One region of the Ensifer sp. genome, then DNA from elsewhere that is predicted to be linked to it. Evidence: riboswitches for the same ligand, from Rfam matches in the RefSeq annotation. Region 1 holds a riboswitch; the other holds the start of a gene.
What was found. Region 1 has a riboswitch for cobalamin ahead of bluB (5,6-dimethylbenzimidazole synthase). Riboswitches for the same ligand answer to the same signal wherever they lie in the genome.
Positions count from the first base shown of each region.

Region 2: another riboswitch for cobalamin. It lies ahead of nrdH (glutaredoxin-like protein NrdH); the one in region 1 lies ahead of bluB (5,6-dimethylbenzimidazole synthase).

Region 1 covers NZ_DALZXU010000001.1:1,946,094-1,953,490, forward strand. Annotated here, with positions in the region: gene RTP54_RS09445 (acyl-homoserine-lactone synthase) at 1-26, shown strand, start outside; gene RTP54_RS09450 (DUF2865 domain-containing protein) at 212-1,291, shown strand; gene bluB (5,6-dimethylbenzimidazole synthase) at 1,200-1,991, opposite strand; cobalamin riboswitch at 2,036-2,245, opposite strand; gene RTP54_RS09460 (SDR family oxidoreductase) at 2,322-3,143, opposite strand; gene RTP54_RS09465 (phytanoyl-CoA dioxygenase family protein) at 3,240-4,433, opposite strand; gene RTP54_RS09470 (LacI family DNA-binding transcriptional regulator) at 4,534-5,559, shown strand; gene RTP54_RS09475 (quinone oxidoreductase) at 5,614-6,579, opposite strand; gene RTP54_RS09480 (2,4'-dihydroxyacetophenone dioxygenase family protein) at 6,591-7,079, opposite strand; gene RTP54_RS09485 (helix-turn-helix domain-containing protein) at 7,191-7,397, shown strand, end outside.
Region 2 covers NZ_DALZXU010000006.1:113,520-120,916, reverse strand. Annotated here, with positions in the region: gene metE (5-methyltetrahydropteroyltriglutamate--homocysteine S-methyltransferase) at 1-1,505, shown strand, start outside; gene RTP54_RS22650 (acyl-CoA thioesterase) at 1,502-2,302, shown strand; cobalamin riboswitch at 2,459-2,684, shown strand; gene nrdH (glutaredoxin-like protein NrdH) at 2,983-3,204, shown strand; gene nrdI (class Ib ribonucleoside-diphosphate reductase assembly flavoprotein NrdI) at 3,222-3,638, shown strand; gene nrdE (class 1b ribonucleoside-diphosphate reductase subunit alpha) at 3,608-5,761, shown strand; gene nrdF (class 1b ribonucleoside-diphosphate reductase subunit beta) at 5,778-6,767, shown strand; gene RTP54_RS22625 (RtcB family protein) at 6,960-7,397, shown strand, end outside.

The DNA of each region.
Region 1 (7,397 bases):
CGCTGGAAACAGCCCGCGCCGCCTGATCGCGGATCCGGCCGATCGCTCCTTCGCCTGGAGCTGTTAACGCAATACGAGGCTTGTCATTGCACACGCGGTGACAAGCCTTATGATAGGGCGCAAACAGGAAGAGCCGACAGCGACCGATCCCAGACGATAAGGGTGGCGCTCGTGCGGTTGAAGGAAGAGACGTTCGCCCTTGTTCCGGAACATGAAAGCCCTTGCCGCGGCGACCCTGCCGTTGCTTTTGGTTCTTGCCGATCAGGCGCTGGCCTCCAGCGTATGCGACCGCCTGAACACCCGGCTCGCCGAACTGCCGGCGGCCATGACCACCACGGCCGATACGCGCGACTATGCCAGCGCGATTTCGCGACAGAACATCGAGCTGCGCCGCGCACGCAACGACCGCCGGCGCGCAGGCTGCGGCTCCGGCAGTGTCGTCGTCTTCAATGGCGGCGATCCCGACATCTGCTCCGACATCAACAGCCTGATCGCCGAGATGGAAGACAATCTCGACATCCTCAAGTCCGAACGTCAGCAGCTGATCGCGGGCGATGGCGGCGACACGCGCCGGCGCATCCTGGCTGCGCTCGAAATCAACGGCTGCTACGGCGACCGCGAGGAGTTCGCCAGCACCGATCCCGACGCGCCCGAAACCCACCGCAATATCCTGCGGGACCTGCCGCCGGACGAAAGCTATGGCCCATTGCTGCGCGATGGCGGTGAAGGAACCTACCGGCCGGAAAGCGGCATCTATTCCGGCACGCTTCGCACCATGTGCGTGCGCACATGCGACGGCGCCTTCTTCCCGATCTCGTCAGAGGCAAGCCCTGCGGATTTTGCCCGCGACGAACAGGCCTGCCGTGCCCGCTGCCCGGGCGCTGAAACGGAACTGTTCTTCCACGAGCTCGCCACTGAAGAGAGCGACCAGATGGTGTCCGCCTCGACCGGGCGCCCCTACCGGGAGCTGCCGAACGCATTCGCATACCGGACGCGAGACGTCGGCAAACCTGGAATCTGCGGCTGCCAGATCCCGAAGACGGCAGCGACCACGCCGAAGGCAACGGGCGGCAGCGCCAGTGACAACCAGTCCTCGATCATCGTCATCGAAGGCACGAAGGGATCGGCGGCGCCCGTCAACAAGGCCGCAGCCCCCGCCGAGGAGCGCCCCTACGATCCCGCCAAGAGCAAGGTGCGGGTCATCGGCCCGACATTCCTTCCCCAGGAGGAGACGTCGATCGATCTTCGCCACCCGAAGGGCCCCGGCTATCAGCCGGTTCAGAACAACTGATCGCTGCCTCTGAGGGCCGTCGGTTTCCCCAACCTTCCTCGAACACCAGCTCGTCCAATGGCAGGCGCTGTCGCCAGCCCTTCGCCGCCAGTTCCGGTTCCTGATAGAGCTGGTCGACATAACCAAGGCAAAGCCAGGCGACGATCACGACATGATCGGGGATGCCGAGGATCGCCTTGATCTCGGCTTCATGGAAGATGCTGACCCAGCCGACGCCGACGCCTTCGGCTCTGGCCGCGAGCCAGAGGTTCTGAACGGCGCAGACGGTCGAATAGACATCCATGTCCGGATTGTGCGTGCGCCCGAGAACGACCGATCCACCGCGGGTGCGGTCGCAGGTTATGCATAGGCTCAAGGGCGCCTTGCGGATCCCTTCCAGCTTCAACGCGCGATACATCGCCTGGCGGTCGCCGTCGAACATCAGGGCCGCTTCGTCATTGGCACGGGAAAAGGCCTGCCAGACCCGCTCGCGGGTTTCCGCCTGCCGGACGAGGACGAAATTCCACGGCTGCATGAATCCGACCGAAGGAGCGCGGTGTGCCGCGTTCAACAGCCGCATCACCAGATCGTCCGGCAATGGCGCGGGCAGAAACTGATCCCGCACATCCCGGCGTGTTTCGATCGCCCTATAGACCGCCTCGCGCTCGCAGGATGAAAAGGCTTCGGCAGCCACAAGGCTGCCATTGGCGTCAGTCAGCATCGTTTGATCCCCAACAATGCACAACCTTCCGCCGTCCGCGCGGAATTCGGTCTATCTTGCCAGGCCGGTCTTCTGACTTCGGATCAGCCGGCCGCCTCACCTTCCCAGATCGGATGAAGATCCAGTGGCAAAATCTTGAGAATTATCAAGACTTCTTGAGGAGGCCGTCCCCGTCACAGCGTTGGGCACGTTCCGGAGTGACACCGGATTCCCGATTCTCCCGCATCGCGGGCACCTGACGACCTCATAAGGACACAGCCGATGGTGCATGACAAGCAAGCGTGAAGCCGCTTGCTTGTCACTCCACAGCCCCAATCGACGGCCAGAGCTTCAGAGCGGTGCGACCGGATGCGGCGAGCCGTCATACGCGCCCCAGACCGACTGGTCGAAGCAGATGACCGAACCGGTCATCAGTCCGGATTCGCTGGACGAAAGATAGGCACAGGCACGGGCCACTTCCGCCGGATCGACCAGCCGGCCGAAGGGCTGTCCGGCCGCTGCCTTTTCCAGCCAGTCGGCGGCGGCGCCATGAAATTCACGCTGGATGCGATCTTCGCCCTCCGATGCCATCCAGCCGATGTTGAGACCGTTGACGCGAATGCGGTTGCGCAACAGTGCATAGGCTGTGTTCTTGGTCAGCGTCTCCAGCGCCCCCTTGGACGAGCAGTAGGCTGCGATGAAGGGCTGTCCCGCCATTGCCGACATCGAGCCGATATTGACGATCGTGCCCTCTGTGCCTTCCCGGCGCATGACCTTGATGGCCTCCTGCATCAGAAAGAACGGCGCGCGCACATTGATCGCGAACATCCGGTCGAACAGTTCGGGGCTGGTGTCGAGGATGGTGCCGCGGTCGGTGATCGCTGCGGCATTGACCAGCGCGTCGACACGCCCGAAGGCGGCGTCGCAAGCGTTGACGACCTTGCGCGCATCCTCGACCTTTTCGAGGTCGGCCTCGACGTAGAGCACTTCAGCGCCGCTTGCCTTTCGGATCTCTTCCGCCTTTGCCTCGCCCTTGGCGGCATTGCGGCCGCAGATGACGACGGCTTTGGCGCCGCGCTCGGCAAACAGGCTGGCGATCCTCGCCCCCAGCCCCTGTGTGCCGCCGGTGACGATGGCGATCTTGCCGTCGAGACGGCCGTGGTGTTCGGTCATGAAATTCCTCCCGGGAGTGAAGATGACTTGGAAACAGGCAAACGGCCCCCGCCGCAGGACGGTGGGGACCGGCAATCTCGATAGGTCTTCCTCAGGTCAGCTCAGCTTGCGCCGTGTCTGCTCGTCAAGCGCCTTGCGGAACTCCTGATCGCTCCATCCGCCCGCCAGTGCCTCATGCATCAGTTGCGCCTGGGTCTTCGGCGCAAGGCCGCCAAGCGGCGGGTCCCGGTCGAGATTGGTCGGGAAGGAGTAGCCCTCGGCGCAGGACGCAATCGCATTGGCTGCCTCTTCCGGCGAAAGCGTGCCCGAGCCAGAAAAAGCCTTGAGCGCAGGGTAGAGCGTGGCACTCATCCTGGTGCGATCGACGGTTTCCATGGCCCGCCCGAAGGCCGAGGAGACCTGAAGCAGGTTGGCCACGCGCTTGATATCGGCCGAGCGGTTGCTGCCGGCGGCATGGTAAAGCGCCGGATTGAAGAACACCACGTCGCCCTTCTCCAAAGGCAATTGCACGTGGTGCTCGTCGAAATAGGCGCTGAACTCGGGACGCTTCAAGGCGAGATAGCCGGGCAGATAGTTCTGGCTGTAAGGCAGAAACAGCGTCGGACCGCTTTCAAGCGGCATGTCGCAATGGGCAACGGCCCCCTGCAGCGTCAGGACCGGCGACAGCCGGTGCACATGCGCGGGATACTGCTCAATGACGTCGGAGGTCTGGAAACCGAGATGGTAGTCGCGATGGGCCGATTGCGAGGCACCACCCGGATTGACGCGATTGACCTGCGCCGTCATCTGGTAATTCGGACCCAGCCAGGCCTCGCTGACGAGCGCCACAATGCTGTTGGCATAGTAGGCCGCGAAATTCTCAGGGCTTTTCAGGCAGTGTTTTTCGAGCGAATTCCAGATCCGGTCGTTGGCTCCGGGTTTGGCGAAGTGGTCACCACCGCCGCTGTTTGTGCGGTGCTGCTCCTCGATGATCGCATCGAAAATGCCGCTGGCCGCATCGATGACGCTGGTATCGGCATAGGCCCGTTTGAAGACAGCCACTCCCGGCCCGGTGGCCAGAGCCTCGCAAATCTCGGCAAGCGCGGCGCGGCGCCCGTCCGCTGTCGCACATGCAGCAAGCAGGCTGGCGCTGTCATAGATCAGCACGTTCTTTTCGCAGGCGAGCGCGTGGGGGTAGTCCGCAAGGTTTGTGCGGCGTTCGACCTCGACCCTGAACGCTTCGATGTCACAGCTGTCCTTGCTCAGCCAGACGCGGTCGAGCCGCTGGCGCTGCGTGTTGTCGGTTTTCATCTCGTTCCTCCTCAGAAACCCTGGATGTCCCGACTATAGGCGCCGCCCGATCGTGATATAGAGCAGGAAACCATCAAAAAACCATCAGGAGAGATCGCCGATGGCCCATCCGTTTCTGGTCAAGGATATCGCCTTTCAGGCTGGCCTCAGCACCGCGACGGTCGATCGCGTGCTCAATGGACGCCCAGGCGTGCGCCAGCAGACCGAGGCGCGGGTGAAGGCCGCCATCCGCGAGCTGGAAAAGCAGCAAGCCGGGTCGGAGATCCAGGGGCAGAAGCGCACGATCGATGTGGTGATGGAGGCGCCGGAGCGCTTCACGGAAGCCGTCCGGTTGGCGTTCGAAACGGAAGCGCCGACTTTCATGCCAACCACGTTCCGTTGTCGCTTCCACTTCGCCGAGACCATGCGCCCGCACGACATCGCCCAGTTGCTCGACCGCATTCGCCTGCGCGGAACCGATGGCGTCGTGCTGAAGGCACCGGACGTGCCCGAGATCGTCGGCGCCGTCGCTCGCCTGGAACAGGCGGGCATCGCGGTCGTTACACTCGTCACCGATCTGCCGAACTCGGCACGCACCGCCTATGCCGGTGCCGACAACCGAGCCGCCGGCGAGACCGCGGCCTATCTCGTCGGCGAACGTTTTGCCGAGACGCCGGCAACCGTACTGGTGACGATCTCAAGCAGTCGTTTCCGCGGCGAGGAAGAACGTGAGATCGGTTTTCGCCGCATCCTGCGCCAGCAATATCCGGCAATCCGTATCGTCGAAATCAGCGAAGGTCATGGCAAGGACATCGAGACCGGTGCCCTGGCGACACGTGCGCTCACGGCACATGCCGACATCAATGCGGCCTATTCGATCGGCGGTGGCAACCGCGCCGTGCTCGCCGCCTTCGAGCGCAGCGGACGGGCCTGCGCGCTGTTCATCGCCCACGACCTCGACCAGGACAACCTGGCGCTGCTGCGCGAACGCCGGGTCCACTTCGTGCTGCACCATGATCTGCGCAGCGACGCGCGCATGACGTTCCGGGCCATTCTCGCCCGGCGCAGCGGCAATCGCACCATCCTCGGCGGCAGCCGCCTTTCTGCCGTCGAGGTGATCACGCCCTTCAACCTGCCGGCCGCCTGAGGGCGCAGGCAGCCGTCCCTGGCATGATTGGCCCCGCAAATGCGGGACCTGATCTCACGCGGGCAGAAGTACGATCTTGCCGGAGAAGCGCCGGTCCTCGAGCCGGGTATGCGCCGCGGCACCGTCCGACAGTGCGAAGGTTTCGATGCGCGGGCGCTCGATGACGCCCGCACGCAGTGCCTGGAACAGCCGCCCGGCCCGGCTCAAGCGTTGCTGCCGGTCGGTCAGGAAATCCCAGAGATCGCCACCGGTGACGGTTTTCGAGTGCTCCATCAGGTAGCGCGGATCGACCAGCGGCGCCGGACCGCCGGCCATGCCGAACGTCACCAGGGTGCCGCGCGAACGCACCGCCGAAAGGCTGTCGAGAAGGGTTATGCCGACTGAATCGTAGGCGACATTGACGCCGCCGTTACTCAGGGCGCGCACCTTGTCTGGCCAGCCCTCGTCATAGCCGAGCGCATAGGCCGCACCCGCCGCCTTGGCGAGCGCCTGCTTCTCGAGCGTCGAGGCCATGCCGATGACGCTTGCGCCCCTTGCGATCGCAAGCCGGATCAGCAACTGCCCGACGCCACCGCCGGCAGCCTGCACCAGAACCGTGTCGCCGGCGCGGACGGCGTAGCTGTCTTCCACCAGATACTGCGCGGTCAGCCCTTGCAGCAGAAGTGCGGCAGCGTCCTCGAAACCGATATCGTCGGGGAGCGGGATCGCCCGCTCCAGCGGCACGGTCACCCGCGTTGCATTGGCAAACGGCACGTCGGCAAAGCCGATGCGATCACCGATTGCGACGCCTTCGACGCCCTCGCCGATCGCAATCACCTCGCCCGCCCCTTCGTAACCGGCGATGTGGGGCGCCTTGCCGGCCAATGTGTAGTTGCCATTGCGCCGGTAGATATCGGCGAAGTTCAACCCGATTGCCCGCGTCGCAAGCTGGATATGGCCGGGCGGCACAGCCGGATCGGCGACCTCGCGGTAGCTCAGGACTTCCGGCCCGCCGAACGTGTCGAATACCAATGCATGCATGGTTGTGCCTCCTACCGGATCAGTGTGCGGACGAAATCTTCGCCGAGGCCGACCGACTTACAGTGTGCCGCATAGCGATCGAGCCTGACGAGAACGTCGTCGTAGCCTTCGGCGTTGCCGTCGTCATCGAGATAGACCAAAGGACCGAACACATGGAACAACGCTTTCATGTGGCCGGCCTCCGGGTGAACATAGAGCGTATGGATATCGCCCGCCGGTTCGAAGATGAAGGTGCCGGGACGGGCGATCCAATCGCGCTCACGATACCCCCATGTGCCCTCCAGCGTCCAACCGGTCACCGGATTGGAGTGGCGGTGCCGTTCGATCGTACCGGCGCCCTTCGCCTTGAAGATGCTGACCCAGCTGCCGCCACGGACGTCGAACAGCAAGGGCAAGGTAAAGGCGCTGTCGCCGAAGGGCAGCCAGCGTCGCTCATCGGCCTCCGCATCGGCAACCAGCAACTCGTCGACCCCGTATCTGCTTTCCTGAATGTTGATCATAGTTCGTCCTCCCGTTAAGCTTCACAATCGGGATTTATCTACTATAGTGGATCTCGTCAACAGAATTGAGAATCATGAACTTTGACGGTATTGAGGGATCGAGGAGACGCCATGCCAAATCTGACCATCACCCGCCGCCCCGCCGAAGCGCGATTGCGCTCGAGCGAGGAGCGGCCAAGCGAACTCGGCGCCCGGGTCAAGGAGCTCAGGATCGCCCGCGACTGGACGCTCGAAGACGCAAGCCAGCGCATCGGCCTGTCCCGTTCGGCGCTGTCGAAGATCGAGCGCAACGAGATGTCGCCGACGTTTCACGCCATG
Region 2 (7,397 bases), on a different contig from region 1:
CGCAGCAGCTGGAAGCCCTCATCCAGACGGCACCGGCGCATCTGGTGCTGTCGCTTGGCGTCATCGATGGCCGCAATGTGTGGCGAACAGACCTCGCCGGCCTGTTCCGCCGCCTGCAGCCGCTGATCGAGGCGCACGGCCGCGAGCGCATCGAGCTTGCGCCGTCCTGCTCGCTGCTGTACGTGCCTGTTGATCTCGACCTCGAAAAAGCGCTCGACCCGGAGCTCGCCTCATGGCTTGCCTTCGCCCTGCAGAAACTGGACGAGCTCAATCTGCTTGCCCGCGCCTTCGAGCCCGGCCTCGCCAATCCGGAACAGGTATTCGAGAAATCGATCGTGGCGGCAGCGGCGCGTCTGACCTCGCTCAAGGTCCATGACCCGCTGGTCGCCGGACGCCTGAAAGGCCTGACGGCTGCCGAAAGCCGCCGCCAGTCGGGCTTTGCAACGCGCCGGCGGCTGCAGGAAGAGAGGTTGGCGCTGCCGCTTTTCCCGACGACGACGATCGGCTCCTTCCCGCAGACACCGCAGGTGCGCCAGGCGCGATCGCTGCATGCCAAGGGCGAGCTCAGCTATGTCGACTATCTTGCATATCTGCGCCAGGAGACGGAGAAGGCCGTGCGCTGGCAGGAGGACATCGGCATCGAGGTGCTGGTGCATGGCGAGTTCGAGCGCAACGACATGGTGCAATATTTCGGCGAGCAGCTTTCCGGCTATGCCTTCACCCAGAGCGGCTGGGTGCAGAGCTACGGCTCGCGCTACGTGCGCCCGCCGATCATCTTCGGCGATGTCTCGCGGCCGAACCCGATGACGGTGGATTGGGCATCCTATGCGCAGTCGCTGACGTCAAGGCCGATGAAGGGCATGCTCACCGGCCCGGTGACGATGCTGCAATGGTCGTTCGTGCGTGACGACCTGCCCCGCTCGATCGTGTGCCGGCAGATCGCGCTGGCGCTGCGCGACGAGGTCACCGACCTGGAGGCTGCCGGCATCGCCGTGATCCAGATCGACGAACCGGCGCTGCGCGAGGGGCTTCCGCTCAGGCGGTCCGATCGAAAGGCCTATCTCGACTGGGCCGTCGAGTGCTTCCGGATCAGCGCTTCGGGTGTCGGTGACGAAACGCAGATCCACACGCACATGTGCTACTCGGAGTTCAACGACATCATGGCGGCGATCGCGGCAATGGATGCCGACGTCATCTCCATCGAAACCTCGCGCTCGAAGATGGAACTGCTCGGCGCCTTCACCGATCAGGCCTATCCGAACGAGATCGGCCCGGGCGTCTACGACATCCACTCGCCACGGGTGCCCTCGGTCGACGAGATGGTGGCCCTGATCGAAAAGGCGACCGACGGGCTGACGCCGGCACAGATCTGGGTCAACCCGGATTGCGGCCTGAAAACGAGGGCCTGGGAGGAGGTGCGCCCCGCCCTCGTCAACATGGTGCAGGCGGCACAGGCGTTGCGGCAATCTTTCGCCGCCTCCGGCCGGGATGCGGCAAGCGCATGACGGACGACGGGAATATCTGGATGGCGCCGGGGGAAACCCCGGCGCCATCCACGCTGATCGACATCGTCTTTCCCGGCGACACCAACCACCACGGCACGCTGTTCGGCGGTGCGGGACTGGCGCTGATGGACCGGATCGCCTTCATCGTCGCCACCCGCCACGGCCGCGTCCCCTTCGTCACCGCGTCCTGCGACCGGGTCGATTTCCGCGCCCCTGCCCGTATCGGCCAGATCGTCAGCTTTTCCGGGCGCCCGATGAAGGTTGGCCGGCGCTCGATGGTGGTGGAGGTGGACATGATCGCCGAGGATCTTATCGAGGGCACAAGCGATCTTTGCACCCGCGGCCAGTTCACCATGGTGGCGATGCCCGAAGGCAAGGAAGGAAGCTGGTCGCTGCCTTCGCTCGCCTCTGCCGCGATCGGTCCGCCGAAAGACGATGCGGTACGCATGGTCGACATCGTCTTTCCCGACCAGGCCAACAGCTTCGGCGCCATGTTCGGTGGCGACGCGCTGTCGCAGATGACCAAGGCGGCCTTCGTCGTGGCGACACGGGCAAGCCGCAAGACGACGGTGCTTGCCTCCTGCCAAAGCATCGACTTCAAGCATCGCATCACCGTTGGTTCGATCATCGAGATTGTTGCAAGGATCGTGCGCACCGGCCGGAGCTCGACGACCGTAGAGGTGGAGTTGTGGTCGGAAGATCTCATGGGCGGAGAACCGACGCTGACGGCCCGTGGCGTCTTCATCATGGTGGCCGTCGACCGCGACAACCGCCCGGTTCCGGCCTTCGCTGCCTGACGTGTTCGACTTGGGGAGCCGTCGACGACGGCTCTTCATCCACAGGCTTTGTTGGAACCGCGCATTTACTCCCCGTTATCCACACCCGGGAAAATATTGCCCACGCCATCGGGCATCCGCGCCATCGAACCTATTGACGCGATTTTCCGGCCATATACTATATCTAGTGTTCGAGGTTCTTCCGATTCGCAAGGATTGGGAGCGAAGATGGGAATACGGTGCCCCGTGGCGATTTCGCCCGGTCAAGCCGTGGCTGCCCCCGCAACTGTAAACGGCGAGCGACTGTCCAGCATTCGGCCACTGAAGCATGAGGCTTCGGGAAGGTCCGGGCAGAAGCAGCGACCCGTGAGCCAGGAGACCTGCCTCGATCGATAAACGTCCACGGGCGGGGTGTCCGGAGAGGTCAGAGGTATGCTTGAGGCAGGATGAAACCTGCCTGATCGTCTCGACGTCTCCCCGGAAGCGCCGTCTTCAACTTCGGGGTGAAGTCATGTCCGCGTCATCGAATTCCTATCATTCGCCACCGAAGAGGCGCGGGTTCCCGCGCATCTGACGAAGACCCGTGCTCGGTCCTTATCCGAGCCCGTCGCCATTCTGCCAGCCCTGCCCTTTCGCCGGAACGCGCTCGCGCGCCCGCATGCCTTTTCATGTCCAGATCCAGCCGACCCAACGAGGAAGAAATGAACGTCACCGTCTACAGCAAGCCCGCCTGCGTCCAATGCACCGCCACCTACCGCGCGCTCGACCGCAAGGGCGTCAACTACGAGGTGATCGACATCTCGATCGACGAGGACGCGCTCCAGACGGTCAAGGGCCTCGGCTACATGCAGCTTCCCGTCGTCGTTGCCGGCCCGGAACATTGGGCAGGCTTCCGCCCCGACAAGATCAGCGCGCTCTCGTAAGCTTGAGGTGCCGGGCGATGGGCCTGATCGTCTACTTCTCCACGCGCTCGGAAAACACCCATCGCTTCGTCGGCAAGCTCGGCCTTCGCGCCATCCGCATTCCGGTGAGCGCGGCCGACGGGCCGCTTGAGATCAAGGAACCCTATGTGCTGGTCGTGCCGACCTATTGCGGCGACGACGGCCGGGGCGCCGTGCCCAAACAGGTCATCCGCTTCCTGAACGATGCGGACAACCGCTCCCACATCCGCGGCGTGATTGCCGCGGGCAACAGCAATTTCGGCGCGACCTACGGGATCGCCGGCGACGTGATCTCGGCCAAGTGCCAGGTGCCCTATCTCTACCGGTTCGAGCTTCTGGGCACCGACGAGGACGTCGCCAATGTCAAAGACGGGATGGAACGATTTTGGACGTCTCAACACTCGAACGCCCCCTGAAGGCGACGGAAGCGGCGCTCGATTACCACGCGCTGAACGCGATGCTGAACCTCTATGACGAGGACGGCCGGATCCAGCTCGACAAGGATCGGCTGGCGGCGAAGCTGTACTTCCTGCAGCACGTCAACCAGAACACCGTGTTCTTCCATAACCTGCGCGAAAAGCTCGATTACCTGGTGACCGAGGGCTATTACGAGCAGGAGGTTCTCGACCAGTATTCGTTCAATTTCGTGCGCGATCTGTTCGAACACGCCTATGACAAGAAGTTCCGCTTCCCGACCTTCCTCGGAGCGTTCAAGTATTACACCAGCTACACGCTGAAGACCTTCGACGGGAAGCGCTACCTCGAGCGCTACGAGGACCGCGTCTGCATGGTGGCGCTGGCGCTTTCGCGCGGCGACGAAGCGCTGGCGCGCGACATGGTCGACGAGATCATCTCCGGCCGCTTCCAGCCGGCGACGCCAACCTTCCTCAACGCCGGCAAGAAGCAGCGCGGCGAGCTCGTCTCCTGCTTTCTGCTGAGGGTCGAGGACAACATGGAGAGCATCGCGCGCGGCATCAATTCGGCGCTGCAGCTGTCGAAGCGCGGCGGCGGCGTTGCGCTCTCGCTCACCAACATCCGCGAGGCCGGCGCGCCGATCAAGCAGATCGAGAACCAGTCGTCGGGCATCATCCCCGTGATGAAACTGCTCGAGGATTCGTTCTCCTACGCCAACCAGCTCGGCGCACGCCAGGGCGCAGGCGCCGTCTACCTCAACGCCCACCATCCCGACATCATGCGCTTCCTCGACACCAAGCGCGAGAACGCCGACGAGAAGATCCGCATCAAGACGCTGTCGCTCGGCGTCGTGGTGCCCGACATCACTTTCGAACTCGCCAAGAACAACGAGGACATGTACCTGTTCTCGCCCTATGACGTGGAACGCGTCTACGGCGTCGCCTTCACCGACATTTCGGTCACGGAAAAGTACCGGGAGATGGTCGCCGACAGCCGGATCCGCAAGAAGAAGATCAAGGCGCGCGAGTTCTTCCAGGTGCTGGCGGAAATCCAGTTCGAAAGCGGCTACCCCTACATCATGTTCGAAGACACGGTGAACCGCGCCAACCCGATCGCCGGGCGCATCACCATGAGCAACCTTTGCTCGGAAATCCTGCAGGTCAGCGAAGCCAGCGAATACAATGACGACCTGTCCTACAAGCACATGGGTAAGGACATTTCCTGCAACCTCGGCTCGCTGAACATCGCGGCCGCGATGGACAGCACGGATTTCGGCAAGACGATCGAGACGTCGATCCGGGCACTGACGGCAGTGTCCGACATGAGCCACATCTCTTCGGTTCCCTCCGTCGAGAAGGGCAACGACGACAGCCATGCGATCGGCCTTGGGCAGATGAACCTTCACGGCTATCTCGCCCGCGAACGGGTCTATTACGGCTCGGACGAAGGCATCGACTTCACCAATATCTACTTCTACACCGTGGCTTACCACGCCATCCGCGCCTCGAACCGGATCGCGGTCGAACGCGGCACGAGCTTCAAGGGCTTCGAAAACTCGAAATACGCGTCTGGCGACTACTTCGACAAATACACGGAACAGGAATGGAAGCCGGCGACGGAGCGGGTGCGCGAGCTGTTCGAAACCGCGGGCATCGATATCCCGACACAGGGAGATTGGCAGGATCTCAAGAAGGCCGTCATGGCCACGGGCCTCTATAACCAGAACCTGCAGGCAGTGCCGCCGACCGGCTCGATCTCCTACATCAACCACTCGACCTCCTCGATCCACCCGATCGTCTCGAAGATCGAGATCCGCAAGGAAGGCAAGATCGGCCGCGTCTACTACCCGGCGGCCTTCATGACCAACGACAATCTCGACTACTACCAGGACGCCTACGAAATCGGCCCGGAGAAGATCATCGACACCTATGCGGCGGCGACCCAGCATGTCGACCAGGGCCTGTCGTTGACCCTGTTCTTCAAGGACACGGCGACGACCCGCGACATCAACCGGGCGCAGATCCATGCCTGGAAGAAGGGCATCAAGACGATCTACTACATCCGCCTTCGTCAGATGGCGCTGTCCGGCACGGAAGTGCAGGGCTGCGTATCCTGCGCTCTTTGATATTCCGGGGACAATCATGAACATCCAAGTCAAGACCAAGGCGCCCAAGGTCGCGCAGGCCGTGCGCGCCATCAACTGGAACCGCATCGAGGACGACAAGGACCTCGAAGTCTGGAACCGGCTCACCGGCAATTTCTGGCTGCCGGAAAAAGTGCCGCTGTCGAACGACATCCCCTCCTGGGCGGCACTTCGCCCGGAAGAACAGCAACTGACGATCCGCGTGTTCACCGGCCTGACCCTGCTCGACACGATCCAGACGAGCATCGGCGCCCCGACGCTGATGGCGGATTCGATCACGCCGCACGAGGAAGCCGTCTATTCCAACATCTCCTTCATGGAGGCGGTGCACGCCCGTTCCTATTCCTCGATCTTCTCGACGCTTTGCTCGACGCCTGACGTCGACGACGCCTATCGCTGGTCGGAGGAAAACGAACATCTCCAGAAGAAGTCGGCACTGATCCTGGAGCACTATCGCACCGCGGATCCGCTGAAGCGCAAGATCGCCAGCGTCTTCCTCGAGAGCTTCCTGTTCTATTCCGGTTTCTACCTGCCGATGTACTGGTCGAGCCGCGCCAAGCTGACCAACACAGCCGACATGATCCGCCTCATCATCCGTGACGAAGCGGTGCACGGCTATTACATCGGCTACAAGTTCCAGAAGGGCCTCGAGCGCCTGAGCGAAGAGCGCCGGCAGGAGATCAAGGACTTCGCCTTTGACCTGCTGCTTGAACTCTACGACAACGAGGCGAAGTACACGGAATCGCTTTACGACAGCGTCGGGTTGACCGAGGACGTGAAGAAGTTCCTGCACTACAACGCCAACAAGGCGCTGATGAACCTCGGCTACGAGGCGCTGTTCCCGGCCGATGCCTGCAAGGTCAACCCGGCGATCCTGTCGGCCCTGTCGCCGAACGCCGACGAGAACCACGACTTCTTCTCCGGATCCGGCTCGTCCTACGTCATCGGCAAGGCGGTCGCCACCGAAGACGAAGACTGGGATTTTTGAGCGCAAGGACGTCTTCCGGCGCCCTAGCATTTTTCCCCGGCCCAAACCGGTCCGGGGCTGAAAGCCTTGAGCGGCTCGACCGTGCTGCCGGCCCATGCCGGCCGCAGGATTGACTGCCGGCCCGCTTTCAACTAGTGAGTGCGCCAATCCGTATTGCCGCGGCTGCTGACCCCAAGGCGACGGAGAATCCAAATGTCCAACCAACATAATCCTATCGTCCGGAACGATGTCGTTTCCGGGCATGCGATCAGGTCCGTCGTCGCCATCGACGAGCCTGAGCATCAACGCGCGCGCGCACTCAACGATCTCGCCTCGGCCCTTCCATTGCCGGAAGCGCTGGCGATCCGTGGTGCGGTCGCCGGACGCATCGTCACGACCCCGGATTTCCATCCGGGCAAGCCGGTTCCGGTCGGGCTGGTCGCCGACATCGACAATGCCGTCATTCCGCATCTGATCGGCAACGATATCGGATGCGGCATGCGCATGATCGTGCTCGACGACATCCGCGAGGACGAGCTCGCGCCATGCCTGGAGGGACAGCTGCGGCATGTCTTCTTCCAGGGAGGGCGCGATATCGCCCTGACCGGCAGGGATCGTCACGCAGTCCTCAGGGACGGCGTACCGGGCCTG